DNA from 2 places in the Thalassotalea sp. PLHSN55 genome. Region 2 is predicted to be linked to the other one. Evidence: riboswitches for the same ligand, from Rfam matches in the RefSeq annotation. Region 2 holds a riboswitch; the other holds the start of a gene.

Region 1 (9,126 bases), on a different contig from region 2:
ATAAAAGCTATTGCATTATGTTGTATATACCTTCAGAAGTGTAATTTTACTACATTTTTATTGGTTATTTTGTGTGCGAGTGTTTGTTAATGATTTCTATTCACTTTTTATTCATTATTGGTGATTTACACGCATAAAAAAACGCTCTTAAAGAGCGTTTTTTAGAGAAAACAATTTGCCTTAGTTAAGGCTGATAACCACCAGCGATTCCTTTTGTCGCTACACTGACGGCGTCATGTGCATGTAATGATTCAAGGTGGTTGATACGTAGCCAGAAATCATCGTAGTTTTCACCGAGATTCATAGCATGTTGCAAGCGTCTAGCGGCATCTTCACAAAACATTAAATTTTGGCCGTTTAATCGCGCAAACTCTTGCTCGTCTTCGCGCTTAACTGCTGCCTGCACTGGTGTTTGTAGTGCGTTTTCAATTAGGTCTACAATATCCGTGATCGGAAACTGTTCTGTGCTTTGACTTAATTTAACTTTAACTTCAGCGACCGAGCGTTGGCTATGAGGTGTAGCGACAATACCTTCAGTAGTGCCTAACCATTCATGAATCGAATCTAAGTTTGCCGTTTCGTCTTGGGCAAACTTTTCACGAAATGACTGTTGAATTAGCTGACGGGCTAGTGCAGCTGAACATGGACATGTTGATGAGTAGCGAACGTCGATAGAAAGTTCAATGGTTAGTTGCCCTTTATTTAAACGACCTGTTAATACGACAGGGTAAGCTCTCCAGCCTTCTTTACCACTGATCAGCGATTTTCTTCTTAAATGATAATCAAATCTGAATTGCACTTTAGCATTGTCACTTAAATCTTGATGACTAGTGATAAAGTTATCTAATAAGGTAACTAACGATTGATAATTTAACGTACCGCTACCTGATAATTCATCAAGTAATAAATACAACCGCGACATATGAATGCCTTTAGCCGTTGGGTCATTTAAATTAACAAATGCGTCAACGTGAGCTGAGACTAAGCGATCAGTTTCATCCTTTGAAGCGACCATAACGGGCATTTCTATATTACTCATACCCACCCAATCAAGCGTACCTTCAGTTTGCGCTGTGGTATGGTTGGCTATATCAGGCATTGATGTTGGCATTACTTCTCCGCAATTTTGCATGCATTTACTACAGTGAACCTTATATATTGGCACTGTTTACATAATTTCAAGGCCGCATATTCTATCTTAATTTTGACCAAAACTATTACTATTTTTTTTACTTTCTTAAACGGCCGGTAATTTTGACTAAAAGCCATAAAATAAGTAGGGACTTGTCTTGCAGCAAAGGTGTGAGCTTTTTCTATGTAAATATATATAAATTTTGCAGTTATTTTTTATGAAGTTGTTACACTTAGCTCATTATTAATTTGTTGAGAAATGAGCATGAACGATAACAATGCCTTAGATTTTGAACTGCTTAACGGCTATTTAGATAACTTAGGCAAAGAGATGCTAAGAAAAATGTTTGCCCTATATACTCAGCAGGCACCAAAATACATTCAGGCGATATCACAGTCTTTAATAGAAGACTCAAGTGAGCAATGGCAAGAAAGTTGTCACAAAATGAAGGGCGCAGCAAGCAGTACGGGCTTTTTGTTAGTAAGAGAAAAATTGATTGCGATGGAAAAGTCTAATGGCAGCGCCACTGTCAAGCGCGAGCAAATTGAATTATTAAAAGAGATTAATAAAAGAACCGAGCTCGCTTTTAGCCAGTGGCTTGAGTCTTGTTAACGCTATTCAATGGTACCGACAAAACGATAGCCTTCACCATGAATTGTATTAATGAGTTCTGGCGTGTTTGTGTCAGATTCAAAATGCTTACGCAAACGTCTGATGGTTACATCCACTGTCCGATCATTTGAACGTAACTCTCGCCCGGTCATTTCTTTAATTAATTGCTGACGCGAAACAATTTGCCCTATGTTCTCTAACATTAATTTTAAAGCGCGATATTCACCACGAGGGATCGGGATAATTTCGCCACTTGGCGACGTTAATTGTCTTGAGTTACCGTCTAAGGTCCACTGATTAAACTTAATAATGGCGTCGCTACTGTCTGTTTTTACTTGCGACAAACGGGTTAATATGTTTCTGGCACGAATCGTTAATTCGCGTGGATTAAAAGGCTTGGTTAGGTAGTCATCGGCACCAATCTCAAGGCCTAAAACTTTATCAATATCACTATCTCTACCCGTTAAGAAAATTAAACCTAGCTCTCTATTTTGCGTTAATTCACGACCTAATAATAAACCATTTTTGCCGGGTAGATTAATGTCCATTACCACTAAGTTGACGGTTTGCTTTTGCATAGCTTCATCCATAGAGGCACCGTCAAATGCTTCAGACACTTGATACCCTTCTGCCTCGAATAGGCTGCGTAAATTAAATCGAGTAACTTCTTCATCTTCTACAATGAGAATATGAGGCTTTTGCATGTTCATTTTGTCCACAGGTTAATTAATCTTGCGCTATTATCTATTTGTTATTTTAGCAATGTTTTTCAATAACGGCATAAAAGCCTGTTATTAAATTAAGCTTCTTTTACCGGAAAGCTTATTTCAAAATGCACGCCTTGTGCAATGTCGTTTTCTAATTGAATACTACCACCTAGGGCTTGGGTCACCAAATTATAGACTAAATGTAAGCCCAAGCCGCTACCACCTGAACCACGTTTAGTGGTGGTAAAGGGATCAAATACTTTCTTTTGCAGGGCTAAATCTATGCCGCGACCGTCATCGGTATAAGCAATGTTAAGTTGACTGCCCATGTCGGTAACTTCAATATTAATGTTACCTTGTTCTAGATCTTCAAAGCCGTGAATAACCGAGTTCATGATCAGATTGATCATAATCTGATTAATTGGGCCAGGTTTACTAACTACCGTTAAATCTTTCGCACAATCAATGTTTACCTGATAAGGAAGATGATTTAATTTAGGTGCTAAAGAGAGTAGTACCCCTTGCAGTAGTTCATTGACATTAAATGAACGCTCATCTTCACTGGATTGATCAACAGCCACTTTTTTAAAGCTTGAAATTAATGTCGCGGCGCGTTCAAGATTACGATAAATAATACCAACATTTTCTTGGCCGTCATCAAGAAAGCGTTTGAGTTGGCTTGATTTTAAGGTTTTGTTTTCAAACGCCGTTTTAATTTCATTAAGGTTATCTTCTAACAAGGTTGATGCGGTTACGCCCAAACCTATCGGCGTATTAACTTCGTGGGCAACACCGGCCACCATATCGCCAAGTGATGCCATTTTCTCACTTTCAACCAATTGATTTTGAAATTGATGCAGCTTTTCTAATGTGGACAGTAGTTCTTGATTGGATTCTTTTAGTGCGTCGGTTCGGGTAATAACTTTATTTTCTAATGCCGTATTTTGCTGTTCTACCTGTTCTTGTTTTTGCATTTGTTTGGCAATGTGCTTTTGTACACGAGCAAGCAAAATATTGAGGTTTTGCGCTAATATATCAACTTCACGTAGCGGTAAGTGCTTACTGCGTAAACTGAAGTCTTTGCTTTGAGAAACCTCTTGAATTAATTCCATGGTCTTAAAAATAGGCGCGGCTAACTGTTTTTTAAGACGATTAGTGATCACCATCGCAATAAGTGCCATTAACAGTGAAATCAGTACAATAGTGACAACAAACTTTTTCAACAATGAGTTTATTTTTTCAAAACTCACCTGCAAATAGACATAACCAAGGGTTTCATTACTCTCTTTAATTGGAATAATAAACTCGATGTAGTCAGCGGAAATATTAGGCGTTGTTAAATTATCAATTTGCGCAATTTTATCGGGAATTGCGGGGTGGTTTGCACTGCGGTTGTAACTGGTAAAGAAGGTAATACTGTCTAGCTCAGGTGAGTAGCGATAAATATGGATGTAATTAACTTGCGTTAATGCACTTGAACGAATGAGCTTTTGTTCCAGAATATCGTAATCATTGTTTTTAATGTCTTCGATACTCATTAACGCAATAATTTTACCACGCTCAATGGCAACGCGTTGTAGCTGAGATTTTTCCTCGTTAATGAAGATCAGCGATATAATGGTCAGTGAGGTGATCACAGCCACTAAAGTAAAGCTGACAATTGTTGTCAGCAATAATCGATGAAAAGATTGTATTTTGGTATTGGTTTGCATTTAGTTGTAACAAAGCCCTTATAGTTCGCCATACCAACATGAGGATGTCTTATAACAAAAAGCTAGTAAATCAATGATTCAGCTTAACTCTATAGTATTTTATTGTGGGTACAAATCGCCTTAAACGCAACTTATTAACAGATAAAAATAGGCAAAAGTTATTTTAATGTACAACGATAAACACTAAAGCCATTTTTTTGTACAACCGTGCTTACTGGTGCGATCTCACGAGCCATTATTGGTGGGTACTTTAAAAAGCTATTAGCGACAATGGTAACAGACCCTTTTGCATAAAGGTGTCGCTTAATATTTTGCAGAAAAGTTTCTGTTGCTAAATAGTTTGTTTTTACGCCTTGATGAAATGGCGGATTTGATAAAATATGTTGGTACTTTTCACTGACTTCGCTCAAGCTGTTTGACGGTAAATAAGTGGCTGTAGTTACACCGTTTAGGGCTAGCGTTTTTTGTGCTGAATGCAATGCGAGTGCGCTAACGTCAACTAAGGTGAATTCAGTTGTAGGGTATTTTTTACTAACAAAGCTCGCTATAACACCTGCGCCGCAGCCAAAATCGAGCACTTTTCCGGCATAATCTGTGGGTAAATTCTCTAAAAGTACACGTGTGCCTACATCTAAATTATTTTGGCTAAAAACGCCTGGCAGTGACGCTACCTTTAATGCAACGCCGTCGATGGTAAATTGATAAATCTTATACCATTGCTCAATGTCGAAGGTTTTATTTTGCTTAATGTATTGGCCACTGTATAAAGAGCAATGTCTGGCAGAGTCTGCTTTTGAACAAAACTGCAGATAGTCTTTTGATAACTTTTCAACTGACTTAATACCGCTTTTATTCTCACCAATAATTAATACCCTTGCATCGTCGGTTAGCGACTCGTTTAGCATAGCTAATGTAAAGGCAAGTTCAGCTTTGCTTTTTGGAAATGCAATGATCGCCAAATCATGTTTTTTGTCACTGCGGTATTGTGCAGCAAAAAAGCTGTTTACTGATTTGGGTTTGCTTTTTTCGATGAGCTGAAAATATTCAAAGTTGGTGGTGAAGTAATTTAACTGGCATTGTGGATATAGGTTTAAATAGTCATGCATAAATTCATCAGCGGGTAAGTTGATGATTAGTGTCGAGCTTGCTGCTAACAAATTGCTGTTGCGCAGTAATACTTGGGAAAGGTTATGCATAAGGTTATTACCTATAATAAACAAGCTTGTTGGTGCGAGCTCATTTTGATGAAGAAGAAAATGTAAATAAATTTGTCGCTTTAATGCAACTGGCGCGCTTTTCAGCGATAATGGCGGCTCATTTTACGCGAACTATTTTTCTAATCAAGGAGATGATTATCTATACTCGTGTCTTTCAATACCTCGCTATCAAGTGGGTGCTTAGTCGCGTTCGGCAATTACTTTTGACTTTCAAGTGGGTATATCTTCCTAAACTCTTTAAAAAACGCCCTGTCGCTGAAGTGTATTTAGCGTTAAATGACCCGTATAGTTTTATGTTGGTTCAGGTACTGGATGAGCTAAAACAACGTTTTGATTTAAATATTAAACTGTACCTTACCCACGGCGCGTTAATTAGCTTTGTTGAAAATAAAAAGCTCTGGCGCCAATGGGCACTAAAAGATGCAAACAGCATCGCCGACATTTATCAATTAAAAACTATTGAACGTTATCCGAGCTCTCAGGCTTTAGCAACCGGCCAGCAAATGTGGCAACTATTGCCGACCTCAATTGAAAGTGCGCAGCTCATTTTTGAAAAAACTTGGCAAGATGATTTTGATGAGTATTACTTGCCGTCAACGCCGGTGATCACCCATCAAATAAAAAACTTAGCCCGCTTAGTCGACAAAGGGCATGAGCTTACTGCCAGCATATATTGTTTAGGGGAGTGGTTTTGGGGTATCGATAGTCTTGAACACCTTGAAAGGCGATTAAATGCTCACCGTTTTAACCTAACAACGCCTGAATTAAAATATATAAAAGCCAACCTAGAAATCGCACAAACACGACCAGATGAGGTAGCGCCTGTTTTAACGGAACATACACCAGCACAAGATGTGATCACCGCTTATGTCTCGCTAAGAAGCCCTTTCTCTTATTTAGGGTTTATGCAAGCAAAACAACTAAGTCAGCAATACCAAAAACCACTGAAAGTGAAGTTGTTACTACCTTTGTTGATGCGTGGCGTTGAATTATCTACTAACAAGCAGCGTTATTTGTATTTAGATGCTTATCGTGAAGCAAAGCTTCGTAATATCCCGTTTGCAGGGTTTGCTGAACCGTTAGGCGCGGGCATATTAAATAGTTATCAGTTGTTTGCCTATATTGAACAGCAAGGCAAAGCAAATGCCTACATACAGGCGCTCTTTGAAGCGGTATTTTTGAAAAATATTAGTTTAGCCAAGGAAAGTAATTTAAAGAAAATTTGTGTTGAAATTGGCATTGATTATCAACAAGCTAAAACTTATGGCATAGAGCGAAATTGGCAAGCACAGTCGGATTTAAACCAACAGCAATTAACTGAAATGGGCTATTGGGGAGTACCTTGTTTTCACTTCCAAAATCAGCACTGTTGGGGGCAAGACAGACTTTGGCTTATCCAACAGCAATTAGAACATTCTCTGGTAGTCGCTGATACTAAAGAGTCATGCTCACACTAGTGACTTACATTGCTTGTTATCGTGATTAATGCTTTAATAGCGCCATGCTGATTTTGTTTCACGATGGATATCGTGTATTAACAAAAAAGCGAGAAGAGGAGCGCTAACTAGGTAGTTATCAAGAGGAGATCAAACTCCAATGACAGATAATGAGGGAGATTAGCGCCGAGGTAGCACTATTTTTGATGGTAGTGTTATCGGTTGTACAAGTTGAATCTTGGCAACTGTCACCAGTTTATTCGGTGGAGAGCTTCAGGTAATTTAATACCCTTTCTGTAATTCATGCAGTATTTGTTAAATTTGCCTTAAGCACTTCGAATTGTACGAGTTCGAGAAAATGACAAAAAATAATTTAACCAATAATATTCCCCAATGTTCACTATGGACAGCCTTGATCACGCCTTTTACAGAACAAGGTGACATTGACTTCCCTAGCTTAGCGCAAGCGGCGCAGCGTCAAGCCAGCGCTGGTAATGGTATTTTGTTGCTAGGTAGCACAGGCGAAGGTTTAGCACTGTCTGCACAAGAGCAACTAAGTATCGTTGAGTACATCTGCCAATTAGCGCTTGATACGCCATTAATGGTGGCTGTTGGCGGGTATAATTTGGCCGAGCAGTTGCAATGGATTGAACGTTGCAATGAATTACCAATTCATGCTTATTTATTAGGCACGCCTATTTACGCAAAACCAGGCCCAGTTGGGCAAACGTTATGGTTTTCTTCACTGCTTGATGCCGCCAAATTCCCTTGCATGCTTTACAACGTGCCGTCGCGTAGCGGTGTTGAAATTCCATTAACGACTATGGTGGCAGTGCAAGATCATCCAAATTGTTGGGCAATGAAAGAAGCCAGTGGTGATTTAAACAAGTTTCTCGCTTATCGTGAGCAATGCCCTGATATTGCACTATTTAGTGGCGAAGATGCGATGATGCCATATTTGGCCAGTGCAGGCGCTCAAGGGTTAGTATCGGTATGTTCAAATGCTTGGCCAGCGCCTACACATCGTTACGTTGAGCTTTGTTTATCAGGACAAAATCAAGGGCTATTCCCATTATGGCAAAATGCGGTCGACGGCTTATTTCAGGTAGCAAACCCCATTCCGGTAAAAGTGCTAATGGCATTGCAAGGGGAGATTAGCTCGCCACAATTACGTGCGCCGTTAACACATTTAGAACTGGCGGCTAATCATGGCTTGCTCGATTTTAATCAATCAATTAACCAATGGTATGCACAGCAGTTATCTGATCATGTTATGGGCGAATAATAACTCAATATGAAAAATACCTTCACCAAAGAGCATTTAAGCGTCGCCTCAAACGCATCCGGGCGAAAAATGCACGTGCCTATTTATCGATTTAAAGGGCAACAAGCAGGGCCTAAAGTTTATATTCAAAGCTCAATTCATGGCGCCGAAGTGCAAGGCAACGTGGTAATTTACCACTTAATTGAATACTTTAAGCGCCATGCTATTTGTGGTGAAGTGGTGTTGGTGCCTAATTGTAATCCGGTTGGCACTAATATTAAATCAGGTGAATATACGCTAGGGCGTTTTGATCCCGTCAACGGTCAAAATTGGAATCGTGGTTATTACTATAAAGATGCGCTGATCCAAGATTTTGTCGACTCACTTGCTACTGCTGAGAGTTTTGACGAGATCAAGCTCGCTTTTCGCGGACAAGTTAAACAAGCCATCGATAACGAGCTAAATAAAGAGTGGGGCATTGGTCTTGCGTCACGTTTAAATTTGCAGCTGCAAGCACTCGCTTTTGATGCCGACATTGTTATTGATATTCATAATGGCCCTGTGGCAACTCGGCATATTTACGTGCCAGAATACGCCAAAGCTTCGGCCAATTACTTTAATATTCCACACGCGATTTTTATTCCAAACGAATTTAATGGTGCGTTAGATGAAGCCACGTTTTGTCATTGGTGGAGCTTAGCACAACAGTTAAACAAAAAATTTCCTCACAGGCAGTGGCCAATTCCTGTTGAGGCTTTTACCTTGGAAATGGGCAGCCAAGAAGTGATCGATTTTGACTCAGGGGAATATGACGCAAAAGGGATATTAACTTACCTTAGTCATAAAAATTGTTTAGGTGAAAAAACGTTATTGCCCGAAAAAATTGACCGATACGGAGTTACGCTCGATGACTATAAAATACTCTATACCCAAGAAGGTGGCGTGGTTGAGTATTGTGTAAAACCCGGTCAGCATGTCAAAAAAGGCGATGTTTTAGCGAAAGTATTAAATGTAGACGAACTAGAAAACAGCAATGCAGTTAGTTA
Region 2 (9,126 bases):
GAAATTACGACCTAAGTTTTCACCAGTGAAAGTCTCTACCATGAATTCACCTAAAACAGGCTCGTCGTCTTAATTTAACCTTGGATGAAGCAAAGGTTTCACTTATGATGCGGTTATTATTTTTATCGCAGGTAACAACACAATGCATCGTAGTGAATTTGAAAATTTTTTAACGCAATTATTAAAACCGGAACAAATTAAAGATTACTGCCCAAACGGCCTGCAAATACAAGGCAGTGAGCAAATCAATAAAATAGTTACTGGCGTAACGGCGTCACAAGCGTTAATCGATAAAGCGATTGAATTAAATGCCGATGCTTTGTTAGTTCACCACGGTTATTTTTGGAAAAATGAATCGTATGTGATCAAAGGTATGAAGCATACCCGTATTAAAGCGCTGCTTGATAACAACATCAATTTGTTTGCTTATCATCTGCCACTCGATATTCATGCCGAGTTAGGCAATAACGCGCAATTAGCCGATTTATTAGCAATTATTAATCGTCAGCCGTTAGAAAGTGGTAATCCGCTTAGTGTTGCTGTCAAAGGCGAATTTGAACATGCCATTTCCGCACAAACATTAGCGCAGAACATTTCAAAAACCTTAAATCGTCAGTGTTTGCATTTACCGTCGGGTAACAATCAAGCAATTAAAACCGTTGCTTGGTGTACAGGTGGCGGACAAGACTATATTGAGTTGGCGGCCGAGCAGGGCATCGATGCTTTTATTTCCGGTGAAGTATCAGAAAAAACGGCGCATATCGCCACCGAAATGAATATTCACTTTTTTGCCGCAGGCCATCACGCCACCGAGCGTTACGGCGTAAAAGCATTAGGCGAATATATTAACGCCGAGCTTGGTTTATCGGTCGAGTTTGTTGATATTGACAACCCCGTATAAAACGCGGGTTAACTTGTCGCTTTTATAAATATTGCTTTAACCACTGAACAAATCGCCCAAAGCTTTCATACCAAACATGGGTGGTTTGCTCAAAAGCTTCGCTGTTTGGCAAATAGTACTGCCAACTTTTCTCACCATAATAATCTTTTACCCAACGCGAGGCCGGCGCGGCAATGGCATTCACACCTTGTTGTTCAAAATAGGCTAACGCTCGTGGCATATGGTCGCTGTTGGTAATTAGTATTACCGGTTTATATGTTACTCTTGCGCTAATTAATTCGGCTTCTTCTTCGGTATCTTGCGGTGTTGGCTCGGTAATAATCAGTTGCTCATTTACGCCTAATTCAACTAACGCTTGTTTAATCAATTCGGCATTCGGGGTTTTATCACTGCCACCAAAACCTGAGGTGATGATGTGCGCGGTAGGGTAGAGCTGATGAATTCTTAACGCTTCAATGGCGCGCTGCAAAGAACACACTCTTAATTGACTAACAGCCGGTAAACTATCGTCAGTAACGTGTCCGCAGCCTAATACCACAATGTATTCAACAGGCTTATTCGCGTAGGTAAATGCCTCATGGTTGTCTTCAATCGGCTTCATCATCATATCTGACACCACAGGTAAGGATGAAAGGATCAGCAACAAAATACTGACAAATAGACAACGGAAACTCAATTTAGGTGAATATCGGTGCAATATTAACGCCGCAAGCATTAATAAAATAATAACGTTAATGGGCATAATTAATACGCCAATAATTTTTTTAAACAGAAAAAGTATATCCATAACCCTATTCACATCGCGTTAAGTGTTGTCATGGTAAACAATTGATTCGTTAATTAAAAGTAACAAGCGCGTTGACAAGGATTTCTACTCGCTTCAGGGGATTGACAAGAAAACTCATTTCTCTAAATAAGAATTGAGCGTACTTGGTTCATTTATTTCTAATAGACGTCTAAAAGTCTATTGCAATTAATGTTCAATTAAGGTCTAATAGCCGCGTTGTAAAATTACATCATTTTGAGTGTTAATTCCTCATGATGTGATTACAGCACCAGAAGAGGCGCGTTAGCTAGGTAGATTATTCGAGGAACCACAATTCCGATGACAATAATTGAGGGGGACTAACGCCGAGGGCACTAACTGTGTGGAGGTTATTGTTCGGTTACTAGGGTTGAATCCTTAGAATTGTCACCAATTTGGTGGAGGGCTTCTGGCTGAAAATGTATAAGTCTAATTGCTTCTTGCTCGCTTTATCTTCAGTCATGCTCTTCCTTGTATTAATACGAATCAATGAATAAGAGTCATTGATTGTTAGGGAGACCTTTATGTCATCTAATAATAGTAAAAACCTTACCGTTGCCAAATTTGGCGGCACCAGTGTTGCCGATTTTCAGGCGATGCAACGTTGTGTAAACATTATCAAAAATGACCCAGCAACACGTTTAGTGGTTGTTTCCGCTAGCTCTGGCGTGACCAACAGCCTTGTGCGCCTTGGCCAAGAAAATGTTAGCGAACAAGAGCGTATTCAAACCATTGACAGTATTCGCGCGATCCAATTGAATATTGTTGAGCATCTAAGCAATAAAGCTGACTTTATTGATCAAATCGAAACCTTGTTAGCTTTGCTTAGTCAAACTGCCGAACAGCAAGCAGCGCATTACAGCGCAAAAACCGCCGATGAAATTTTGTCTTTTGGCGAGCGTATGAGCTCGACACTTTTTGCTGAAATTATGCGTATGGAAGGTTTGCCTGGTGAATGTTTTGACGTGCGCCAAGTCATGAAAACTAACAGCCTTTACGGAAAAGCTGTCGTTGATGTTGACGAATTAAAAAGTAACTGCAGTGCATTATTAAAAGCAACGCTTGAAAACAAAGTGGTTGTGACGCAAGGCTTTATTGGCCAAGACGGTTTAGGGTGTACGACCACATTAGGTCGAGGCGGTTCAGATTATAGCGCGGCATTATTAGCTGAAGCGTTAGACGCTGACAACCTTGCGATATGGACCGATGTTGTTGGTATTTTTACCACCGACCCAAGAATTACCTCGCATGCGCGTGCGATCAAAGAAATTAGCTTTGGCGAAGCGGCTGAAATGGCAACATTTGGCGCGAAAATATTGCATCCGGCGACCTTAATTCCGGCAATGCGTCATAATATTCCAGTGTTTGTCGGTTCTAGCAAAGAGCCAGAAAAAGGCGGCACTTATATTCAAAAACAAGTTGAGTCTCGTCCAACATATCGCTCTATTGCCCTAAGAAAAGAGCAAACTTTGGTAACGGTGAAAAGCCCAGCTATGCTGCATGCCAGTGGTTTTCTTGCCAAAGTATTTTCAATTTTGGCAAAACATGAACTTAGTGTTGATTTGATCACCACCAGTGAAATTAGCGTTGCGTTAACGTTTGACAACCCTCCTGGCTCAACGCAAGCGCAATTAACGGATCAGGTGATTAAAGAATTAGGTCAATTAAGCCAAGTAAAAGTTGAAAATGGCTTATCACTTGTTGCGGTTATTGGTAATAATTTACATAACGCACAAGGCACTACCAGTACAATATTTAATACCATTGAGCAATCGAATGTGCGTATGATTTGCCAAGGGGCAAGTCAACACAATTTATGTTTCTTGGTTAATGAAGATGCGGCTAACGATGTCGTTGAAAAATTACATCACAAACTATTTGCATAACGTTACCTTAAAACTAATTAGTTAACACTAGTGACTTAAAATTAGTAAGTTAAAGCAACTACCTTAAGTTAACGTAATAAAAAAGCCTTATGACAATCTTGTTCATAAGGCTTTTTTGTTTAACCGGGCAGCGACGTTACAGTAGCTTTTCAATATCATTTATAATGGCTTCAGGTTTTGTGGTGGGCGCATAACGTTTTACCACCTCGCCATTTTTAGTCACTAAAAATTTAGTAAAATTCCATTTCACTTTTTCGCTGCCTAAAATGCCACGCGCTTGCGACTTTAATAGTTGGTAGAGCGGATGCGTATTCGAGCCGTTAACTTCAACCTTATCAAAAAGTGGAAAAGAGATATTAAACTGTAAATCACAAAATTTGGCGATTTCTTCATTTGAGCCTTTTTCTTGCTGACCAAATTGATTGCACGGAAAAGCTAACACTTCAAAACCTTGTTGATTAAAACGCTGGTACAGCTCCTGTAGACCTTGGTATTGTGGCGTGAATCCACATTGACTGGCGGTATTTACGATCAACAGCACTTTGTCTTTATATTCAGCCATGCTGTGTTTGGCTTGTTTGTTATCGACCACATCAACGTCATAAATGGCGCTCATTTTTATATCCCTTTAAATTTTTCTAGTATGTTAGCGTTAATTGTTAAAAATATGCAAATGAATCGGGTGAATAGCTAGTATGTCGACAAATTAGACATTATGGCTAGTGTATTCATTTATTTGCACACAAGAGTTATAGACAGGGGGATTAGTGATTTAATTGCAGAAAAGTTTTGGTTAGACTGAGTTAATTATTTATTTAGAGTGACAAACTGTGAAAAAAGTAGCGTTTATTGGTTTAGGGGTAATGGGTTACCCAATGGCTGGGCATTTGTTAACGGCAGGCTATCAAGTGTGTGTTTATAACCGAAGCACTGAAAAAGCTCAGAAATGGCAACAAGAGTTTGGTGGTGATATGGCACTAACCCCCGCATTAGCCGCTAAAGATTGCGATATTGTTTTTTGCTGCGTGGGTAATGATGACGATGTGCGTGACGTAGTTTATGGCGACAACGGTATACTCGCAGGTTTAAGCGAAGGTGGAATCTTGGTTGATCACAGTACCGCTTCTGCCGAACTTGCGCGCGAGCTTGCTCAGGCGGCAAAAGCGCAAGGTAAACATTTTCTTGATGCGCCAGTCTCAGGTGGTCAAGCTGGCGCTGAGAATGGGGTCTTAACCATTATGCTGGGCGGCGAACAGGCGATTTACGATCAGATAAAACCCGTTATTGCAGCTTATGCCCAGTTTAGCCAACTTATGGGGGAAGTTGGCAGTGGTCAGCTGGCTAAAATGGTCAATCAAATATGCATTGCCGGTTTAGTGCAAGGTTTATCTGAAGGCATTGCGTTTGCAGAAAAAGCGGGCTTAGATGGTAATAAACTCATAGAAACTATCGCTAAAGGTGCTGCTGGCTCTTGGCAAATGGAGAACCGCTCTAAAACCATGTTCGCAGGAGAATATGATTTTGGTTTTGCCGTTGATTGGATGCGCAAAGACTTAGGGATCGCATTTGCTGAAGCTGACAAAAATGGCGCAAACTTACCCGTGACTAAAATTGTTGATGGCTACTACCAACAAGTGCAAGAAAACGGTGGTAATCGCTGGGACACTTCAAGTTTAATTTCGTTATTGAAAAAATAGTCACAGAAAATCTGCGTTCAGTTAATGTCATTGCCCATTAGCCTAATTGGTTTAATTGACTTTAACCAAAACTGAACGCGCTATTTCTTTGTACCTTGCTATATCTAACTAAATTTAAACAAATCTAACTAAAGGTTGAAATTAATTACGCTTGCACGTATTGGTAAAGCGCTTTTAATACCGACATTTTTTCTGGCTTGCTTTCGTTTTCATATGCCAGGTTTTCAAGCTTGATCATATATTCTTCAATACTTAATAAACCTTTACCGCCTTGTTGTATTTTGTCTTGGCAATACTGTTGCCATTGCTGCTGTTCGTTAGCGTTCAAAGTTAATGGGTAATTTCTGGCGCGAAAACGAAACAGTAATGTGCTTAACCTTGGATCTTGAAATTGAAAAGGGTGGCTTGCTAACTGCTCAGGCGGGAGTTGATGTAAAATTTCCATTTGAGCTTTATCGGCATGTGAGAAAAAGCTGCCGCTGTATAATGCTTGCTCAGGGTCAATTTTTTCATCATTATCGTAACTGTCGCTAAACACTTCGGCGAGCTTATCACGCACTTCAAGCTGTTTTTTTAATTGGCTTAAATGGCTTAAACATAGCTCACGTGGGATCGCCAATCGCTCGGCATTTTCTGGTAATAAGGTTTTTGCTGGTGCAACAACCGGGCACTTGTTTAAATGAATCAATTTAACGGGAATAGGTAACTCATCTTCAGCCAGTTCGTCGTGTCTTGTATAAAGGCGCGCTTTTATTTCGTCACTGGTTAAATCAAAAAGTGGCTGTGGGCTTTTGGCTAAATCAACTGCGATAACGGCATTTTTATTGGTTGGGTGATAAGCAACAGGTGCAAACCAACTCGTACAACCATGTTGCGACGGTACTTTACTTGAAGTATGCACAACCGGTGTCATGTTGTAGACATCAATTAATTCAGCAACCTGCTTTTTGTTTTTTAAATTAAAAATAAATTCATAAAGCTTAGGTTGTTTTTCTTTGATAAGTTTTGCCATGGCAATAGTTGCATAAACATCACTCATCGCGTCATGTGCTGCTTCATGGGCAATATCGTTTGCCGCGGTTAATAGTTCAAGTTTAAAACTGACAACCTCTTCGCCGTCTCGGTCGATGGTCGGCCACTCAATACCTTCAGGTCGTAGCGCGTAACATGCACGCACCATATCAATAATATCCCAACGGCTATTGCCGTTTTGCCATTCACGCGCATAAGCGTCGTAAAAATTACGATATAATAGGTAACGCGTAACCTCATCGTCAAAGCGAATATTGTTGTAACCCGCGACACAGGTGTTCGGCGTAGAAAATAGCTTATGAATACGAGCAGCGAACTCAGCTTCGGTTAATCCCTCAGCCAATGCTTTTTGTGGCGTAATGCCGGTGACTAAACAGGCTTCAGGCTGTGGTAAATAATCTTGTGGCGGCTGACAATAAAACATTTCCGGCTCGCCAATAATATTTAAATCGAGATCTGTACGAATACCTGCAAATTGAGAAGGTTTATCAAACTTTGGTGATACGCCCCAAGTTTCATAATCGTGCCACAAAATAGTAGGTTGTTCGCTGGTGTTCGTTGGTGTTTTATTATTCATGGCTTTTGATTTTTACTCTTTGTATTGTAATTACTTAACTTTATTATTGGTTCGTAGAAATCCATAGATGTTCTTTATTATTAATTAATAAGTGTGCATCGTAATGTGCATCATGAAAATGTAAGATGTGCCCATAGACGGATTTATTTATTGAGTAAGAACCTATGTCATTATCAGATAGCAAACTAAGAAACATAAAAGCTCCTTACGAAGGTGAAGCTGAGCTAGCTGATCGTGATGGATTAACCGTAAGGTCACACGCAATGCAATAATATCATTCAATTATCGCTTTAGATGGCGCGGTAAGCAACAACGAATAAAAGTAGGGCGTTGTCCGGATATTAAATTATCAGATGCTAGAGCTGAAGCCGATGAGTATCGACAAGTATTATTAAAAGGGCTTGATTCAAGAAGTTATGCTAATCGTCATCAGGAAGGCAGGTTATTAGGGGGCATTTGAAATTTTGTAGAAAAGCTTAACAAAAGCAAAATCGACTAAAACAGCTATGACTCAAAAAGCTGCTTCACGTATTCACTGGAAGTTTAAATTTCACTAAGGGATTAATTATTATAAAGCCGTAATTATTATTAACTTGAATATTCTATGCGTCAATAAATGACGTACCTTACATGTACACTTATTTAAAATTTAAATGGGTGATGACATGAAAGAATTAATCAATACACGATCAGAATTATTAATTACCGTAATAGGTGTTGGTGGTTGCGGTTGTAATACCATGAACATGTTAAGTGAAAACGCGTTAGCTAATTGCGTAAGGTTAGTGGCGGTAAATACCGACATTGCCGTACTCAACCATTCTACGGTAGAAACTAAAATACTGATAGGGGAAAGCTTAACTAATGGCTATGGCGCTGGCGCTAACCCCGCTGTTGGGTTACAGGCGGCACAAGAAAGTGAAGAAGCATTAAAAGGCATATTACAAGGCAGTGACATTGTTATTATTACCGCAGGCTTTGGTGGCGGTACTGGTACAGGGGCAAGCCCTTTTATCGCAGAGCTAGTAAAAGAGATGGGCATTAACTGTATTGTGGTTGTTACATTACCCTTTGAGTCAGAAAGCCAAATGCGAATGAACTATGCACTAGAAGGTATTGAAAACATTAAAGAGCCAGCACAAGCTTATATAACATTGTCGAATGATTTATTAATTGAGGGTTTAGGTGAGTCTGTCGGGTTATTTTCAGCCTTTAAACATTCAAACGATGTACTTAATAACTTGTTAACGTCACTAGTTGTTATGATGACCCAAAGTGGCTTTATAAATGTTGATATTGAAGACTTCTCTCGCATAATTTCATACCAAGGCGAATCGGTTTTGGGTGTAGGTAAAGCGGACTCCGAAGAACAAGTCTTTGAAGCGTTAGAGCAAGCGTTAAATAATCCACTTGTTGATAGAACTAACATCGCGACAGCCCAAGGGGTGATCATTCATATTTGCTGTAAAAGCGAACCGAAGATTTCAACCTACAACAGTTTATTAAAAGAGGTAAACCGACGAATTTCTAATAATCAAACCCTTGTGATTGCAGGTGTTACTTTAGACCCCGATTTATCGTGTGAATTAGAAATATTGATCGTTGCATCAGGTATCGATAACAAGCAGGCTAAAGAGCCGCAGCCAATCACCAAGGAAATAATTTATACCAAAAAAACAGTCGATTACTTAGATGAAGAGTTATCATTTATCGGCGAAAATGAAGTGTTTACCGATATTCCAACCATCATCAGAAACATGCAAGCTAATTCAGGCCATTAACTCATCGATAAAGTTGTTGATATTGTTTTGTGATTTCTTGGAAGTATTCTCGTAATGAAATAGGTGTTAATACTTCAATAGCGGGGCCAAAACCACGTAAGAACGCGCGTAATTTAGGGGTGTCATGAACTGAGGCACTAATTTTCACATATTCAATTTTATCGGTTTCTTCAATCTTTTGGTTTTCACTAAAGCGCGCGTTACTCATCACAAAATAACTGTCTTTACGTGCGAACAACGAAAGTTTAACCGGTTCGCTGTGCTCTTGTAGTTGGAAGTTGTTGTCTTTGAAATAGTTAAAATTATACGATGCTGGCGCGATCACTTCACGATCAAGTATTTCAACATTTTTCATAAATGCTACTGGAAATTTATAAACCCGTTGATGAAAAGTGCCTAAGGTGCAAACCAAGGTAATTACATAATCTTGTTGTATTAATCCTAATG

Evidence for each region. Region 2 has a riboswitch for lysine ahead of lysC (lysine-sensitive aspartokinase 3). Riboswitches for the same ligand answer to the same signal wherever they lie in the genome.
Region 1: it holds a riboswitch for lysine, as region 2 does, so the genes downstream of both, dapA (4-hydroxy-tetrahydrodipicolinate synthase) here and lysC (lysine-sensitive aspartokinase 3) in region 2, are expected to answer to the same signal.

Annotation. Positions count from the first base shown of each region.
Region 1 is NZ_JBPDIH010000002.1:605,464-614,589, reverse strand. Features, by position in the region: gene folE2 (GTP cyclohydrolase FolE2) at 185-1,111, opposite strand; gene ACRRSQ_RS05745 (Hpt domain-containing protein) at 1,397-1,744, shown strand; gene arcA (two-component system response regulator ArcA) at 1,747-2,448, opposite strand; gene ACRRSQ_RS05735 (sensor histidine kinase) at 2,544-4,163, opposite strand; gene ACRRSQ_RS05730 (methyltransferase) at 4,322-5,359, opposite strand; gene ACRRSQ_RS05725 (DsbA family protein) at 5,392-6,837, shown strand; lysine riboswitch at 6,923-7,098, shown strand; gene dapA (4-hydroxy-tetrahydrodipicolinate synthase) at 7,175-8,101, shown strand; gene ACRRSQ_RS05715 (peptidase M14) at 8,111-9,126, shown strand, end outside.
Region 2 is NZ_JBPDIH010000008.1:233,101-242,226, reverse strand. Features, by position in the region: gene ACRRSQ_RS16510 (class I SAM-dependent methyltransferase) at 1-73, shown strand, start outside; gene ACRRSQ_RS16505 (Nif3-like dinuclear metal center hexameric protein) at 143-901, shown strand; gene ACRRSQ_RS16500 (YdcF family protein) at 924-1,688, opposite strand; lysine riboswitch at 1,953-2,123, shown strand; gene lysC (lysine-sensitive aspartokinase 3) at 2,231-3,592, shown strand; gene ACRRSQ_RS16490 (glutathione peroxidase) at 3,729-4,208, opposite strand; gene ACRRSQ_RS16485 (NAD(P)-dependent oxidoreductase) at 4,423-5,289, shown strand; gene sbcB (exodeoxyribonuclease I) at 5,435-6,898, opposite strand; gene ACRRSQ_RS16475 (Arm DNA-binding domain-containing protein) at 7,140-7,358, shown strand; gene ACRRSQ_RS16470 (cell division protein FtsZ) at 7,564-8,679, shown strand; gene ACRRSQ_RS16465 (helix-turn-helix transcriptional regulator) at 8,681-9,126, opposite strand, start outside.